One region of the Ammoniphilus sp. CFH 90114 genome, then DNA from elsewhere that is predicted to be linked to it. Evidence: riboswitches for the same ligand, from Rfam matches in the RefSeq annotation. Region 1 holds a riboswitch; the other holds the start of a gene.
The links. A riboswitch is a leader RNA that binds a small molecule or an ion and turns the genes downstream of it on or off. The one in region 1 is predicted to bind cyclic di-GMP.

Region 1 (7,981 bases):
GACAGATGCTCTTCCTACAGCTTACTGGAGCGTCCTTCATGCTGGAGTTAAACCAGGAGACACGGTGATTGTATTAGGCAGCGGGCCAATCGGACTGCTTACGCAGAAGTTGGCTTGGCTTCTGGGAGCAGAAAGAGTGATAGCAATCGATCACGTTCCTTATCGGTTAGAACATGCTCAACGAACGAATAAAGTAGAAGCTTTTAATTTTAAAGAAGTGGATGATTTAGGTCTATTGCTTAAAGAAGAAACGCGTGGTGGAGCGGATGTGGTCATTGATTGTGTAGGGATGAATGGGGTATTCACACCTCTTGAGCTAGTGCAGACTGCTCTTATGCTTCAAGGAGGAGCTATGGGGGCGATAAGGATGGCTTCCCAAGTCGTACGAAAGGGAGGGACGATCCAACTGACAGGAATCTATGGTATCCGTTATCAGGGATTTCCGCTTGGAGACTTATTTTCAAGAAATATTACTTTAAAAATGGGGTTGAATCCGGCAACCCACCTTATTCCCCCACTCTATCGGATGCTACGCGAGAAGAAATTGGTGGCTAACGATATTATTACTCATCAGCTCGGTCTTAAGGAAGCGGAGAGAGCTTACGATATATTTGCGCACAAGAAAGAGGGATGTATTAAAGTGATATTAAAACCGTGATTGCTGGCTGGAAAACATTGGGGTACAATGAAAGAAAAATTTAAAGGAGAAACAAGGCTTATTATGTTTATGGATTTTTTTCGGTGGCTTCATATCGCTGCAGGATTTCTTGCTCTATCGATTTTCTGGGTGCCGATCCTGACGAAAAAAGGAGGCAAGGTTCATAATCGAGTAGGGTGGGTGTATGTCGCATCAATGGCTACAGTTTCGGTCTCGGCCTTGTACATGGGGGTCTATCGGATCCTATCCCCTCAAAGTGACTTAGATACCATAGCTTTCTCATGGTTCTTGGTTTTTATCTCCATCTTAAGTGGGGGAACAGCTTGGTATGGGGTCCGTGTTCTACGATTTAAAAAGCATCAAGGGAAACATCGTGAGTGGGTAGACCTACTCTTGTCATCCTTACTCCTGATCTCAGGGGTAGGAATAAGTATTTATGGCTTTCGACTGGGATTTCCCTTACTTCAGTGGTTTCCTCTAATCGGAGTCTTTCTTGGAGCAACGCAGCTCTATTATTGGATCATCACACCGATGAAGAAGATGCGTTGGATCATCGAACATATCATTGGGATGTTAAGCTGTTGTATTGCTACGGTGACTGCCTTTACAGTGTTCGGAGCACCTAGATTGCTAGATATAGAATCGGTCAGTCCTTTGCTCTGGTTTCTTCCTTCCATGATCATGACGCCGCTTATTATTGGATTTAGCAAACATTATGAGAAGAAATATAATAAGAAGAAGGCTGTCGTATCGGGGTGATAGGAATAAGTCGACACAGGTTCCTTTTCCCGTTAATAAGTAAGTATCATTCCCACGTTGTAAACAGTGTAAATTGGAATCGATATAAATAACACTTTTCCTCGAAGTGTGAATCATGTAAAATGATATTAGAAAGCAAATTCCATACGATCGTTATGTAAGCAATGAGGAGTCTTCTGTATATGGGCACTTGGAAGATTAGGAGCTAGTAGTGCAACCGACCATTATAGGTCGGTTTTTTTTATTTACTTGATGCTGATTGGTTCTCAGGAGGTTACCATGTTACAGACGAAAACTCGAATTCAAGTTCAAAACAAAGATCATTTAAAACAGATTCATTATATGGGGTTGACTGAGGAACAACTTTTAATTTTGGCACGGCATCAATCAACTATTATGCCATATATTGAAGAAATCGTTGATAAGCTCTATGACGAGATCTATCAAGAACCCAGTTTTAGAACGATAATTGATCAACACAGTACACTAAGTCGTTTGAAGAGTGCACAAAAAAAATACCTAATGGATTCTATGGCTGGCTATATTGATGATAAGTATATTGAGGACCGGTATCGAGTTGGGCAAGTTCATGCCCGCATAGGGCTCGGTCTTACTTGGTATGTTGCCACTTACAATCGGTATATGGAGATTCTAATATCTATTATACATAGAGAGATACCTGAAGAAGAGGCGAGTCTGATACAAGCCATCCACTCCATTTTTAATTTTGATATACAGATTATACTAGGATCTTATAATCAGCAAGAAGTGGATCGAGCTGCGAATCCCTTACATTATGAGATGGAACGCATTCGATATCTTGTAGGCTTTACAAATGAAGATATAGAGGTACTAAATGAATATGGGGGTATGGTGACATTCCAATCCTCCAGCATTTCAAAGAAATTTAGGCAATTATATCAACAACGCCTCCATCAACACCCATCTTTGTTAGAAGTGCCTACCGAAGAGGAAGAAACTACTCTTACAATGGAAAAAATGTTAATTCAGTTTTTTCAAGATCGGATATATGTGGCATCTGATGAGTTTTACCGAACGTTACGTGATTGGAGCAGTCTTGTTATAGAAGGCAGGGTAGATCAATATTTCTACTCGGTAGTTGGAGACTGCTTGGTGCAAGCGGTTAGTGATGTTCTAGTGAGAGATCGTATGCCTGAGCCTAAACTCATCCGTTTTTTTACCGCTCTGAATCATTTGGTAAATTACACCTTGGCTGTTTTGCAAGAGGTTTACACACCATATCTATTTTTCCGTGATCTAAATGTACTTGGAATCTATGCTTACGAAATTGATATGTCCGATTTTGGTAAGATTACTTGGTTGGATGAACGTATCAAACAAATGATTGCTAAACGAGATGGAACGACGAATGTCGATTATAGGGGAAAAAGATGCTATGAATTACTTCGCGGGCGTCATTTTCGCTGCCCCGATTGCCCGATCGTATCAGGAGATCGAGATGGAACGTTATTTGTCTGGGATAAAAATGGAGTTGACCAGTTTTATAAGATAAGACATATTCCTCAAACTAAAATCTTTGGTTTATCTCGTGCCTTGTTAACCATGCAGGATAGCACACAAGAGGGCAAGGTCATTTTTGAAACGATTGAGCAGCTTTTACACCTTGCAGAATATAAGGATGCAGATACAGGAGAGCATGTTTTTCGAATTGGCCGACTATCTGCGGAATTGGCACGTCTCGTAGGGTGTGATGAAACATTTATTTCACATATCCGGACGGCAGCCCCCTTCCATGACATTGGAAAAATTGGAATCCCTGACTCTATCCTCAGTAAACCAGGCTCGTTAACGAGCGAAGAGCGAGAATCAATGAAAACTCATGCTGAGATAGGTCATCAGATTCTATCCAATCTAGAACTGCCCGTGTTGCAGATGGCTGCTCGAATAGCAGAAACCCATCATGAGTGGTGGAATGGGAAGGGTTATCCCAAATCCTTGGCTGGGGAAGCCATTCCTCTGGAAGGTAGAATTGTCGCCATTGTGGATGTATTTGATGCTTTGTTATCTAAACGTGCGTATAAACCGGCTTTCCCAGTAGAAAAGGTGAGAGATATATTATGGGAAGGTAGGGGAGTTCAATTTGATCCCCATTTAATTGATCTGTTTATGAATATGTGGGAAGAATTCGTATCCATTCAGAAATCGGAATATGAAGTTGGGCAGACACTTAGATAGTGTCTTTTTTTTTATGTCAAGATCGAATTGGAATAAAATGTAAGGTTATTTAGAATACTAAAAGATATATTGCGTACTTGGAGGGTTAGGGATGGATTCTAATCATAACATTAGGTTGACTTCATCAGAGATATCTAATTTATGGACAAATTATATGAATGATGCGATAGCCATTTGTATGTTAAAGCATTTTCAAGAGACGGTAAAAGATATGCAAATTAAACCACTGATCGAGTTCTCATTGGAAATATCCGAGAAGCATATTACAAAAATTACGGAAATATTTGAGAAGGAAAATCACCCCATTCCTATAGGCTATACAGACCAAGACATAAATCACAAGGCCCCTGCATTGTTCGGAGATTCCTTCTATTTACATTACATAAAACAAATGGCTCGAATCGGATTAACGGCTTATGGAATGTCATTAGGGTTGGCTGCTCGTGAGGATATTCGAAATATATACAACGAATGGCTAAAGGATGCCACGGAACTAGACAATCAAGCAACGAACCTCTTGCTGCATAAAGGTTTATATGTACGAGCTCCATTTATTTCGATACCATCAAAGACGGAATTTGTAAAGAGACAGACCTTTCTAGGGGATTTAATGGGAAAGGAACACAGACCCTTGTTGGCAATAGAAGTAAGTCATCTTTATGCCAATATCCAAACGAATGCGCTGGGCAAAGCTCTGGTCATGGGGTTTAGTCAAGTAGCGAAGTCGAATAAGGTAAGGGAATTTATGGTGGAAGGCAGAGATTTGGCAAGTAAGCATATTGGTATCTTGGGTGAATTTTTAAACAACAGTGAGCTAAAAGTTCCGATGACTTGGGATGATACCGTAACGAATTCTACGGTTTCACCTTTTTCAGATCGATTAATGATGGCACATGTAGCCCAAGTCATTTCTGTTGGTATGGCTGACTATGGAGCTTCACTGGCAATAAGTGCACGAAAGGATGTTGTCGCCGCGTATGGGAGACTTATGGCCGAGATCGGCCTATATGCTGGTGAAGGAGCACAGATGATGATCGACAACGAATGGATGGAACAGCCGCCTCAAGCAGATGATCGCAATGCCTTGGCTGGCGTTTAGAGTGGAGAAGCTCTTGAAGGGAGAACACCATCTTTATTATCGATAGGGGTAAAGATGGTGTTCTCAAAGCTAGACCGACTCCGTTATTCTAATACGATTAACTCCTGACTGAACCCGATCTCTTGTCCATTGACTGTGAGTATAGCGTGATTATTCGCATGCAATCGAACTTTAATATGATAGGTTCCGGGGTCTAAGTAATCTAAATTATAGTAGTTTCCATAAATCCGATTTACTTTTTCCCCATTAATGTAAAGGTGAGCATGTCCTTTATTATAATTCACCTTCTCCTCCCCTGTTTCTTCTGGGGTAAAGACAAAATTCTTTGGCGACACATGAAGTAACCAAGATCCTGACAAATCTTGCCGAACCCAACCATCGAGGGAAGGGATTGGATGTCCACTAGGAATAGAAAGGGTGGAATGAGAATGATTAGGGTGACTGACCGTGTGGTGACCATACTGCGTATGAAGGTAGAGCATAACTGAAACAAAGGTTGAAATTATAAAAAAGCTAATTAATCTGTACATCTCTCTTTCCTTTTCCTTGTCGTTTAATCACTCTACCGATAAGAATAAGTAGGATTCCACTTGCTAGAAAGGCCAAATCATAGGCTAGGGCATGGGGATCACCTGGTTTAACACGGTGGATCTGAAGGATATGATGGTTAATGATCCCTTCCACCAAATTAAATGTGCCTCCTCCAATTAAAAATCCACCGATCACAAGTTTTATACCTCTTGCATGGTCAGTAGGATTGTCTCCTAGCCATAATAGAACTCCTCCTGCAACAAGGGCGATCGTAACGGCAAAGTGAAATACCCCGTCACTTACAATTTGTCCCTGACGATCCGTTTCCATGATGACACTGTGCCATTGAAGAAGTTGATGAAAGATAATGCCGTCTAATGCTCCTAGAAATCCAAAGCCAAGAATAAAACTACCAATATGAATTAGCTTTCTCTTAGAGTGAATACTCATCAGTTTTCTCCTTTTACATTATTGATATTAGAATAGTATTCTCCACTATGGAAGGGAATATTCTGTTTATATAAAAAAAGGAAAGCACAATGTGCTTCCTCTTAGGTCTTATCCCGCATTTCACTGTTCATGGTTTGATTAGATATCTCTTCTGCGACTCCTGCTGCATCCATCATCTCTTCCATGCGCTCTTCTAAATTGCTCTCTCCACGAATTCGTTTTGGAGCCATTTCTTTTCTGTTTCGAGTGGGCATAATGCTTCCTCCCTTTCATGAATGATAGTTGGGCTGACGCCTTCCCTATTACATTATTTGGTGAAGGGGTTAGTTTTATGCTGTAAATAATTTTTTGTAATATTTTGTCGAAGGTCTTTTTAATCCTACTCTTATTGCCTAAAATAGAATTTAATTCGTTTTATGGTTTGCCTGAAGGAGGTCTTATGAAAAAGTCAAGTCCCGCTCTTCATCTACAATTAAAATTTTTATTGCATCTGTACCAGTCAACTGTTGGAATGATTGTTCAGGGTCGTTCTGTTACTGAAATACTAGAGGCTATTACCCTTAACATAGAAGAGCATTTAAATAGAAGAGTGTATTGTTCGGTTCTGCTCATGAATGAAAGTGATAACCGTCTAAAGCTAGGGTATGCTCCGAACTTACAGGAGTTTTTTACGACCGATATGATTGAGACTAACGTGGGACCTGAGGGCGGATATTGTGGGAGGGCAGCTTATTATAAAACTTCAGTTATTGTCCCGGATATATTACAAGATAAGCTGCACGAGAAATTTCACTCCTTAGCCCAAACGTATCAACTACGCGCTTGTTGGTCGATTCCCATTATGATGGAAGGTCGATTGTTAGGTGTTTTTAGCGTCTATCACGCGGTTCCTTCGCACCCTACAGCCTTTGAATTAGAGATGATTGAGACATGCGCCCATCTCGCAGGATTAGCGATTGAACGTGAACGGAAAGAACAAGAGTTTCTAGCAACAACAGAAGCGAAATTTCAAATGATTGCCGAACATACAAGTGATACGATTTCTGTACTTAATAGAGATGGTACAGTGGTCTATGCTTCTCCCGCAAATGAATTCACACTTGGTTATAGTCAGGCTGAGTACCAAGGCTTGTGTGTGTTTGATCTCGTGCATCCGGATGATTTATCCCATGTGCGACGTTCTTTCCGACGTATGGCAGATGAAAAAAACACGTCAGTGGTGGAATTTCGTTACCGTCATAAACAAGGACACTTCCTCATTATGGAGGTTAAAGGAAAGCCAGTGATCCAGGAGGATGGACAGGTTCAACGATTCGTAGTGGTAGGACGTGATGTGACAAGCCGTAGAGTCCAAGAGCAAAAGTTAGAGGAAAGTGAACAACGTTATAAGTCGTTGTTCGAAAACAATCCGGATGGTGTGTTTTCTTTATCATTAGAGGGAGAGATCTTTTCCCATAATACGTCTTTAGAGAGGATTCTAGGATACTCAAGTGAGGAGTTGCTTGGCGATGTTACTCGTGTTATAGCTCCAGAATGTTTGACGACGACGATGGAACACTTCTCGAGAGCGGTTCAAGGAGAACCACAAACTTATGAAACGCTAGCTGTTCATAAGTTAGGGTATCGTGTCCCAGTTCAGGTTACCAACATTCCAATTGTGGTAGGTGGACAGATTGTTGGGGTATTTGGAATCGCCAAAGACATTACGGAACAGAAGACGTCGCAAGAGGCTCTAAGAACGAGTGAAGAGCAACTTCGGTTATTAATCCATACCATTCCAGATATTGTATTGGTGAAAGATGCAGAGAATCGATTACTGGAAATCAATCAAGCAGCCTTAGATATTTTTGGAATGGATGGTTTGGACTATAGAGGCAGGGATTTCTTGGAGTTAGCTCAATTAAACGAACAGTACAAAGAGTTATACCTAGATTGCCATTACTCTGACAGAGAGGCATGGATGAGAGTTACTCCCCAGCATTTTGAATACGAAGTACAAAAGCCGGATGGAACATCTAAGGTGTATGATATTCTAAAGTCCTCCCACTTTGATGGTAAAGGAGTTCCAAAGCATCTTGTCACGATAGGCAGGGATATTACAGTAAGAAAGAGTATGGAAACGGAGCTCCGCCAAATGAAAGAACAATTAGAATCTCTGTTCCAGCACAGTGCGGATGGAATTGCGGTTTTGGATATTGATAGACGATTCATCCGGGTTAACCGTGCGATGGAGTTGATGTTTGGATGGAAGGCAGAAGAGTTATCCG
Region 2 (7,981 bases), on a different contig from region 1:
TTATGTCGTTGTCAGCTGCTTACTGGCGTGGGGATGCAAAGAATGATTCTCTCACCCGAATCTATGGTACAGCTTGGCCGAAAAAGGAGCAATTAGCCGAGTATCTTGATCGCTTAGAGCAAGCACGTCGTCGCGATCATCGTCGAATCGGTAAAGAAATGAAGATCTTCTCAGCAACTCCGGAGATCGGTCCTGGATTGCCATTATGGTTGCCTAATGGAGCGAAGATCCGCCGCACGCTTGAGCGATATATTGTAGATTTAGAAGAAAGTCTCGGTTATGATCACGTCTATACTCCAGTTATTGCGAATGTTGACTTGTATAAGACGTCCGGTCACTGGGAGCATTACCAAGAAGATATGTTCCCGCCAATGGAAATGGACAACGAAATGTTCGTTCTACGTCCGATGAACTGTCCGCACCATATGATGGTGTATAAATCGGAGAAGCATAGCTATCGCGACTTGCCTATCCGAATTGCCGAGCTTGGTACGATGCACCGCTATGAAGCGTCTGGTGCCGTTTCCGGTTTACAGCGTGTTCGCGCTATGACACTCAATGATGCCCATATCTTCTGTCGTCCAGATCAAATTCAAGAGGAATTCAGTCGTGTTGTTCAATTAATCCAACAAGCTTATAAGGATTTGAATATCACGGATTACTGGTTCCGTTTGTCATATCGTGATCCAGAGGATAAGGAAAAGTACGTCCAAAATGACGAACTATGGGAAATGGCTCAATCTATGCTGAAGAATGCGATGGATAACCTTGGTCTGCCGTATAAGGAAGTAGAAGGGGAAGCAGCTTTCTACGGCCCGAAGCTTGACGTTATGGTAAAGACAGCCATTGGTAAAGACGAAACGCTATCAACAGCTCAATTAGACTTCTTACTTCCAGAGAGATTCCAGCTTGAGTACATTGGAGATGATGACAAACCACATCGTCCAGTTGTTATTCACCGTGGTATTCTTTCTACAATGGAACGTCTAACGGCTTACTTGATTGAAGTTTACGAAGGCAAGTTCCCGCTTTGGATATCTCCAACTCAAGTGAAGGTCTTAACCATTAGCAACGATTTAGCCGGATATGCGGAAGAAGTCGTACAAAAGTTGAAGCGAGTTGGCATCCGTGTAGAACTCGATAATCGTAACGAGAAAATTGGATATAAGATTAGACAAGCTCAGCTAGAGAAGATGCCATATATGGCAGTAATCGGGAAAGCTGAAGCAGAAAATGGACAAGTGGCTGTGCGTAAGAGAGATCAGGGTGACCTAGGTACGATGGCACTTCATGACTTTGTCCAACAACTAATCGAGGAAATTGCAGAGAAGAAGTAAGGATAATGGAAACAGCCCTCGCGTGATAATAGCGGGGGCTGTTTTGTTATGGTTGTCTACTGGTTTTGGAAGAACGGAAGAAAGTCGGTAGCTAAGCTTGATTTTCCGATTCGAGTATTGGTTTCTTTAAATTGAATAATAAACTATATACCATAATCACGTTCACGGCCCATAAGGAGAATAATATAGAGAGATTATTAAACTCAATGGACGAATAACCATTCAACTTCATGACCATTAGTGACTGAAGATAGATGAGAATGAAGCCAGCAATAATGGATAAGGCGATTTTATGCATCCATTCTTTCCTCCTGTAAAAGTTCTTATTTAAGTCACATTATATATATAAAAACGTCAAAAAACAGCTCTTGAAGTAGAGGGGGTTTTATGGGTGTGAACAGATTGCAAATAAAATATAAGAGGTTGCAAATAAATAAAGTATTTTTGCAAATATCCATCCTCAACTTACTTGAAAAACATCCCCGATCTCTAGGAGATATGGATGCCCTACCTGTAATTCAATGACATAATAAGCTTCCTTCACATAGGGGCTGATCCGCCAAGGTCTTAAGTCTTTTACTATCCGAATAACTACACCTTCTTGGTTTAGAAAGTAAACATCGATAGGGAACCGCATGAAAAACATATGTACTTGTTTGGTTCTATTGAATAATATTCCACGCTGGATTGTTCCCCTTCCCATTAGCCCGAAAAATCTCCTAGCAAAAGTAAAAGCTGTTTCGAGTTCTATTGTTAAATTTTGTTCCGTATTTCGCTTGGTATAGTGAAAAGATTGAATCTTCACTTTCATCACATCCAGATTCTAATTTTTTCTACCATAATGGAAAATAAGATAAAGCACAAGTTCATAATTCTGTCAGACTTTCGAGAGAAATAGAACTGGAATCATATATCTAATTTACCATCTAGGTAAATAGTTGGAATTCCAATGTCAAACATTGTAAAAATAACAGGAACTTTGTCGGATTATAAATAGCCGTATTTCCCACTAAGATAGAGACATAAACAACCGAAAGGGCAAACTTGAGGAAACTCAAGGACGCAAAACTAAAGGGGCTAAAGCACGAATGGCTAGGCCAGCCAGTTGCCGAAGATGTAAGCCTACTTTACATAAGTAGATGCCATCTCCTTCGGGACTTTAAGGGTTGTTCCACAACAATTAGAGGAGGAGACATTATGTTGAAACATCTAACACGTTTGTTCAAAGAGGAAAAAGGTCAGGGTATGACGGAGTATGCGTTAATTTTGGGGGTTATTGTTGGGATACTAGCTTTAATTACTGCTAGTCCATTAGGTACGGCTATAACTGACGCATTCGCTAACATTGCAGGACAAGTTAGCCCGACAACAACAACACCAACACCATAAAAAACTATTTTTAATTATTGCAACCACCCCGCCCCCGCGGGGTTCTCTTCTATCATCAAGGAGTCGATGTCTTATGACCGACCTAATCATAATCATTGCACTGGTCATTTCAGTGTGGAAGGATATCAAAGAACGACGCATACCTGCTGTGTACGCCTGGGGTGTAAGGTAATGCGATCCAATAAGGGGCAGTCTACTGTGGAGTTGGCATTATGCTTACCGATCTTGCTTATTCTCCTTATTGGCATCCTTGATTTTGGACTCGTTCTTCATACCAATTTAATGCTTGATCATGCGGGACGTGAAGCTGCACGGGCCGCAAGCGTGGGAAAGACGGATGCAGAAGTTAGCCAGATGATCCTTAGTGGAACTCCCGGTTTACAGTCATCTAAACTTTCTTTTTCCGTTACACCAGCTCAAGCAAACCGAACACGTGGAGTATACGCTACAGTGACGATATCCTATCCTATTGATTTTATTTCACCCATAACTAAAACGGTTTTTCAAAGTCCCTATACGATCACAACGAAAACAGTGATGAGGGTGGAATAACATGATGAACTTACTGCGTTCAGAAAAAGGTACGGTTGTCATCATCGTGGCGATGGTGATGACGTTATTATTAGGCATGACTGCATTAGTGTTAGATATAGGCGTGATTTATCTTGAAAAATCAAGACTTCAAAAGGCTGTCGATTCCGCTGTTTTAGCTGGAGCGATGGATTATCCCAGTAGACCGGATCTGGGCCAGCGTGCTGCAGAACATGTTGCTCAAGGAAATGGGGTAGAAGCGTCTGACTTAACCTTAACTTTTGACCGTACTGACATGTCCCTAGCAGGAGGATCGTCGAAAGAAGTGCTTGCAACTTTTTCGAAGGTATTAGGTTTTTCGGACAACACGATCCATGCTACAGCCAAAATTAAGTTCGGTCCAATCGGTGCAGGGGTGGGGGCCATCCCCCTTGGAGTTAATGCGGGGACCCCTTTAACCTTTGGACAGCAGGCCAAGTTAAAAGTGGGAACAGCAGATACAGGAAACTTTGGCGCTCTAGCGCTTACAGGTTCAGGAGCTAGTAACTACGAGAGAGATTTACAGCAAGGGTTTGACGGAGAGCTTAGCGTTTATGATGTTCTGAACACGGAGACTGGACAGATTGCCAATCCTACCAAACGAGCCATTGAGCATCGGATCTCCTCTTGTCCTTATCCAGGGGCTACTTACACGGATTATCCAGTGAATTGTCCAAGAATAGGGCTTATCCCTGTTTATCAGCCTGTGGTAACGCAGCAAAACCAAATTAAACAGGTTCGTGTGGTTGGTTTTGCCTTCTTTTTTATTGAATCGGTTAGTGATAACAATCAAGGGGCGGAAGTAGTCGGTCGATTTATAGAAAAGACGATATCTGGTCCAATAGTCTCAGCGGGTTCATCCTATGGGGCCTATGGATACAAATTGGTAGAGTAAACTAGAGCATCAGGAGAGAGACGGATGAAAACAAAAACCATTTGGATATGGGCTGTAATCTTTGGGATGTTGGCTTCAGGAAGTCTGTATCTCCTTCTATTGCCGCCTGCACCTACCGAGACAATGACACCTGTGGTAGAAGCCCCACAAGGAGAAGAACTTCCTGTGGCCGAGCCGGAAGCAAAGATTAATACTTCCTTAGAAGTAGAAATTCAACCTGGCAAGCGTGCCGTCTCGATAAGTGTAGATGAGGTAAAAGGAGTATCCGGCTTTCTCGTTCCTGGTAGTATGGTTGATGTAATCCTTGTGACTCCGCCAAACAAAGAGGCACTTTCTAAAGCATTCCTCCTTCTAGAGAACGTGAAGGTCTTGAGAGCTGGGAACGCCGTAGCGTGGAGTGTTCACAAGGAGCAAGTGAAGGAGTATCAAACGGTTACGCTGGAAGTCTCCCCTGAAGAAGGTGTTTCCCTAGGATTAGCTACCCAAACCGGATTAGCTCTTCATCTTATGCTCCGCCATCCTGAGGACTCATCAACGGCTGCACCGATTCTCCAAAAATTTGAAGAGCTAGTGGAAGGGGAGAGAAAATAAGATGAGTTTAAAATGGTTTGGCTTATCAGAACATCCATCTCTACTCCCTTCTGTTTCCTCTGTTGTAAGACATATGGGGGATACCTTACAGTGGTATTCGAACGTCGACTCCCTTTCCACAGCTATTTCTCCTTCGGAGGAAACCATACTCTTCCTCCACGAGGGAGCTCACTATGATATTTATGAAGTATGCAAGCAGCTTTCCATCTATCATCCCCTATTATTTATTATTCTCCTTGTTCCGAAAGATAAATTAGATCTGAAACGCGCCATGAAAGCAGGGGCAACAGATTCCATAGGGTTACCTGTGCAAGAAATGGAATTGGTTACTGCCGTTCAGGAAGCGAAGTATCGTCTTCAATTGAAGAAGTCCTCGCAAGCTCCTTATCCTCTACATGAGAAAAAGTTAGGGAGAGTCATGACGATTTGTGGTACGAAGGGCGGAGTTGGGAAAACAACGATAGCGGTTAATCTCGCGGTGGCTTTTGCGAAATATAACTTAAAGGTAGCTGTCGTCGATGCTGACCTTCAGTTTGGTGATATTGCTATTATGTTTGATGAGCAGCCTAAGCGGACGAGCTACGAATTAGTCAAAGAACAGAACGACAAATGGGAAGAGAGTATTGATAAGTATATGACTCATCACCACTCAGGGGTACACCTGCTAGCTGCTCCTATCCGACCAGAGTTCGCGGAAGTGATTACGGGTGATCATATGAAACAAACCATTGAAGCTCTTCAATCCGTCTACGATATCGTGATTATAGATACTCCGCCTTCCCTTCTCGAAACAGGACTTGTTGCTCTCGAAAGCTCAACGGAGATCCTCCTTGTTACTTCCATGGAGCTGCCTACATTAAAGAATACAAAGCTATGTATGCAAACCTTGGAATCATTAGGATTGAAAGATCGAGTGAAAGTGATTTTAAATCGAGATACGAAAGTGAAGGGATTAAGGTTAGATACAGTAGAGCAGGTTTTAGGAGAACCTATTTATCTACGCATTCCAAGCAGTGGGAATGTGGTTGTTCCCTCTGTTAATCAAGGTATTCCTTTTGTCCTTTCTCATCCTCGGTTAGAGATTTCTAGGAGTTTCTTCTCTTTGGCTGCTCAATTGCAAGGTGTGAAATTAAGAGAAAAGGCTCCAAGTTCATCTGTTTTTGCAAAATGGTTCAAGAAAATACCTTCAAGAAAAAAATAGGGAGGAGAACCTATGTCACTTCTCAAAAGGATTAATGAACAGCATAGTAAAAAAGACATCTATCCTCTACAACCTAGCAATGGACCTGTTGTTTCTATAAGGGAGATACCCAAAGAGCCTGATCAGAAAGTGAAACTAAGAACCTATATTGTAGAAGAATTGAAGAAGCATCCGAATGCTCCAGAAGAAGAATTAACGGTTCTTATCTCAAAATTAGCAGAGACTTTTTTAGAGAAGAGCGAGCCCCTAATTTTTGAAGAAAAACAAAAACTGATCAATACGATTATCCACGAACTTACGGGCTATGGACCCATTACCCCCCTATTATCTGACCCAGATATTTCTGAGATCATGGTAAATGGAGCTTATCAAATCTATGTAGAGAAAAAAGGTAGACTAGTTAAAAGCGAAGCCTTTTTTCGAGATCAGGAGCATGTGCTGCAAGTCATTGAAAAAATTGTTTCTCCGCTGGGGAGACGAATCGATGAAAATTCACCAATGGTGGATGCTCGGCTACCTGATGGATCAAGGGTGAATGCCATTATCCCTCCCCTCGCCTTGAACGGCCCTACGATTACCATCAGGAAGTTTTCTCAGAAGCCTTTAGAAATTAATGACTTAATCCGATTTGGAACCTTAAGTAAAGAAATGGCAGATTTTCTAGATGCATGCGTGAAAGCGCGGTTAAATATTTTTATCAGTGGGGGTACAGGATCAGGAAAAACAAGTACTCTTAATGTCTTATCTTCTTTTATTCCTGAAGATGAAAGAATTATTACGATTGAAGACGCAGCGGAGTTAAAACTTTCTCAAGAGCATGTGGTATCCCTCGAAACTCGTCCAGCCAATATCGAGGGGAAAGGTGCCATATCCATGCGTGACTTGGTGCGCAATGCCCTTAGGATGAGACCGGAAAGAGTGGTGATCGGGGAGGTTCGGGGAGCCGAGGCGCTTGATATGTTGCAAGCCATGAACACGGGACATGATGGTTCTCTAGCAACGGGTCACTCTAACTCTCCGCGAGATATGTTGTCTCGTCTCGAAACGATGGTTCTTATGGGTGGGGTGGAATTGCCGGTAAAGGCGATTCGGGAACAAATGGCAGGCGCCATAGATCTGATTATTCAACAATCTAGATTAAAAGACGGCAGTAGGAAGATTACCCATATTACCGAGGTTCTTGGACTTGAAGGGGAAACGATTGTTCTTCAAGATTTGTTTGTTTTTAAACAAACAGGCATGTCTCAGGAGAATAAGGTACAAGGAAAATTTACAGCTACAGGTATACGTCCTTATTGCGCAGAAAAATTGGAAGAGCTAGGGATTGCTCTTCCATCAGAATGGTTTCGCGAGGGGTGGTCTTCATGATCTTTATACTATTCACCATCTTCTTTGTATCCATTACGGTGCTTTTCGCTGCAATTGGTTTACTTATTCGTAAGAGACGTCTCTGGGTGGTGGATCGGTTAGAGAAATTTCTACCTTATTCCTCTACCATGATCGTAACAGATGAACCGAAAAAGGAGGGCATGCCAAAGCAAAAAATAGGAGCCCAGATCCTTTCTGTGATGAGTAAAATGATAGAGGGCAGGTCATTCGTTCTCCGCTTTGAGCGTGAGCTTGAGCAATCAGGAGTCCCTCTAAAGGCAGAGGAATTCGTCATCGTAAAAGTAGTTTCGGGAATCGGGTTTTCTTCTCTCATTGCTCTAGGACTAGAATGGGGAGGATGGATTGCTCTCCTGATGTTATGGGTTGGCTACATGATCCCGAATATCGAGTTGAAGAGAAGAAAAGAAAAAAGACTACAGCGCTGCTTAACCCAATTGCCACCGGCTTTAGGTTCAATGGCTACTTCCCTTCGTGCAGGTTTTAGCTTTATGCAAGCCTTACAAATGATCTCTAAGGAAATACCTGATCCTTTAGGACCTGAATTTGCCCGAACTCTAAGAGAAATCAATTTTGGAGTTTCAGTGGATGACGCATTGAAAAGACTAACGG

Region 2: linked by a shared signal. The riboswitch ahead of EIZ39_RS05255 (Flp family type IVb pilin) and the one ahead of EIZ39_RS04575 (protoglobin domain-containing protein) in region 1 are both predicted to bind cyclic di-GMP.

What each region holds. Positions count from the first base shown of each region.
Region 1 covers NZ_SDLI01000001.1:866,961-874,941, forward strand. Annotated here, with positions in the region: gene EIZ39_RS04565 (alcohol dehydrogenase catalytic domain-containing protein) at 1-658, shown strand, start outside; gene EIZ39_RS04570 (DUF2306 domain-containing protein) at 722-1,417, shown strand; cyclic di-GMP riboswitch class II at 1,566-1,649, shown strand; gene EIZ39_RS04575 (protoglobin domain-containing protein) at 1,697-3,634, shown strand; gene EIZ39_RS04580 (DUF3231 family protein) at 3,726-4,733, shown strand; gene EIZ39_RS04585 (hypothetical protein) at 4,817-5,263, opposite strand; gene EIZ39_RS04590 (DUF2243 domain-containing protein) at 5,247-5,714, opposite strand; gene EIZ39_RS26415 (hypothetical protein) at 5,816-5,968, opposite strand; gene EIZ39_RS04595 (PAS domain S-box protein) at 6,154-7,981, shown strand, end outside.
Region 2 covers NZ_SDLI01000002.1:119,438-127,418, forward strand. Annotated here, with positions in the region: gene thrS (threonine--tRNA ligase) at 1-1,337, shown strand, start outside; gene EIZ39_RS05245 (hypothetical protein) at 1,429-1,635, opposite strand; gene EIZ39_RS05250 (DUF192 domain-containing protein) at 1,798-2,142, opposite strand; cyclic di-GMP riboswitch class I at 2,365-2,450, shown strand; gene EIZ39_RS05255 (Flp family type IVb pilin) at 2,535-2,726, shown strand; gene EIZ39_RS05260 (TadE/TadG family type IV pilus assembly protein) at 2,898-3,278, shown strand; gene EIZ39_RS05265 (pilus assembly protein TadG-related protein) at 3,280-4,191, shown strand; gene cpaB (Flp pilus assembly protein CpaB) at 4,216-4,782, shown strand; gene EIZ39_RS05275 (CpaE/TadZ family protein) at 4,784-5,983, shown strand; gene EIZ39_RS05280 (TadA family conjugal transfer-associated ATPase) at 5,996-7,351, shown strand; gene EIZ39_RS05285 (type II secretion system F family protein) at 7,348-7,981, shown strand, end outside.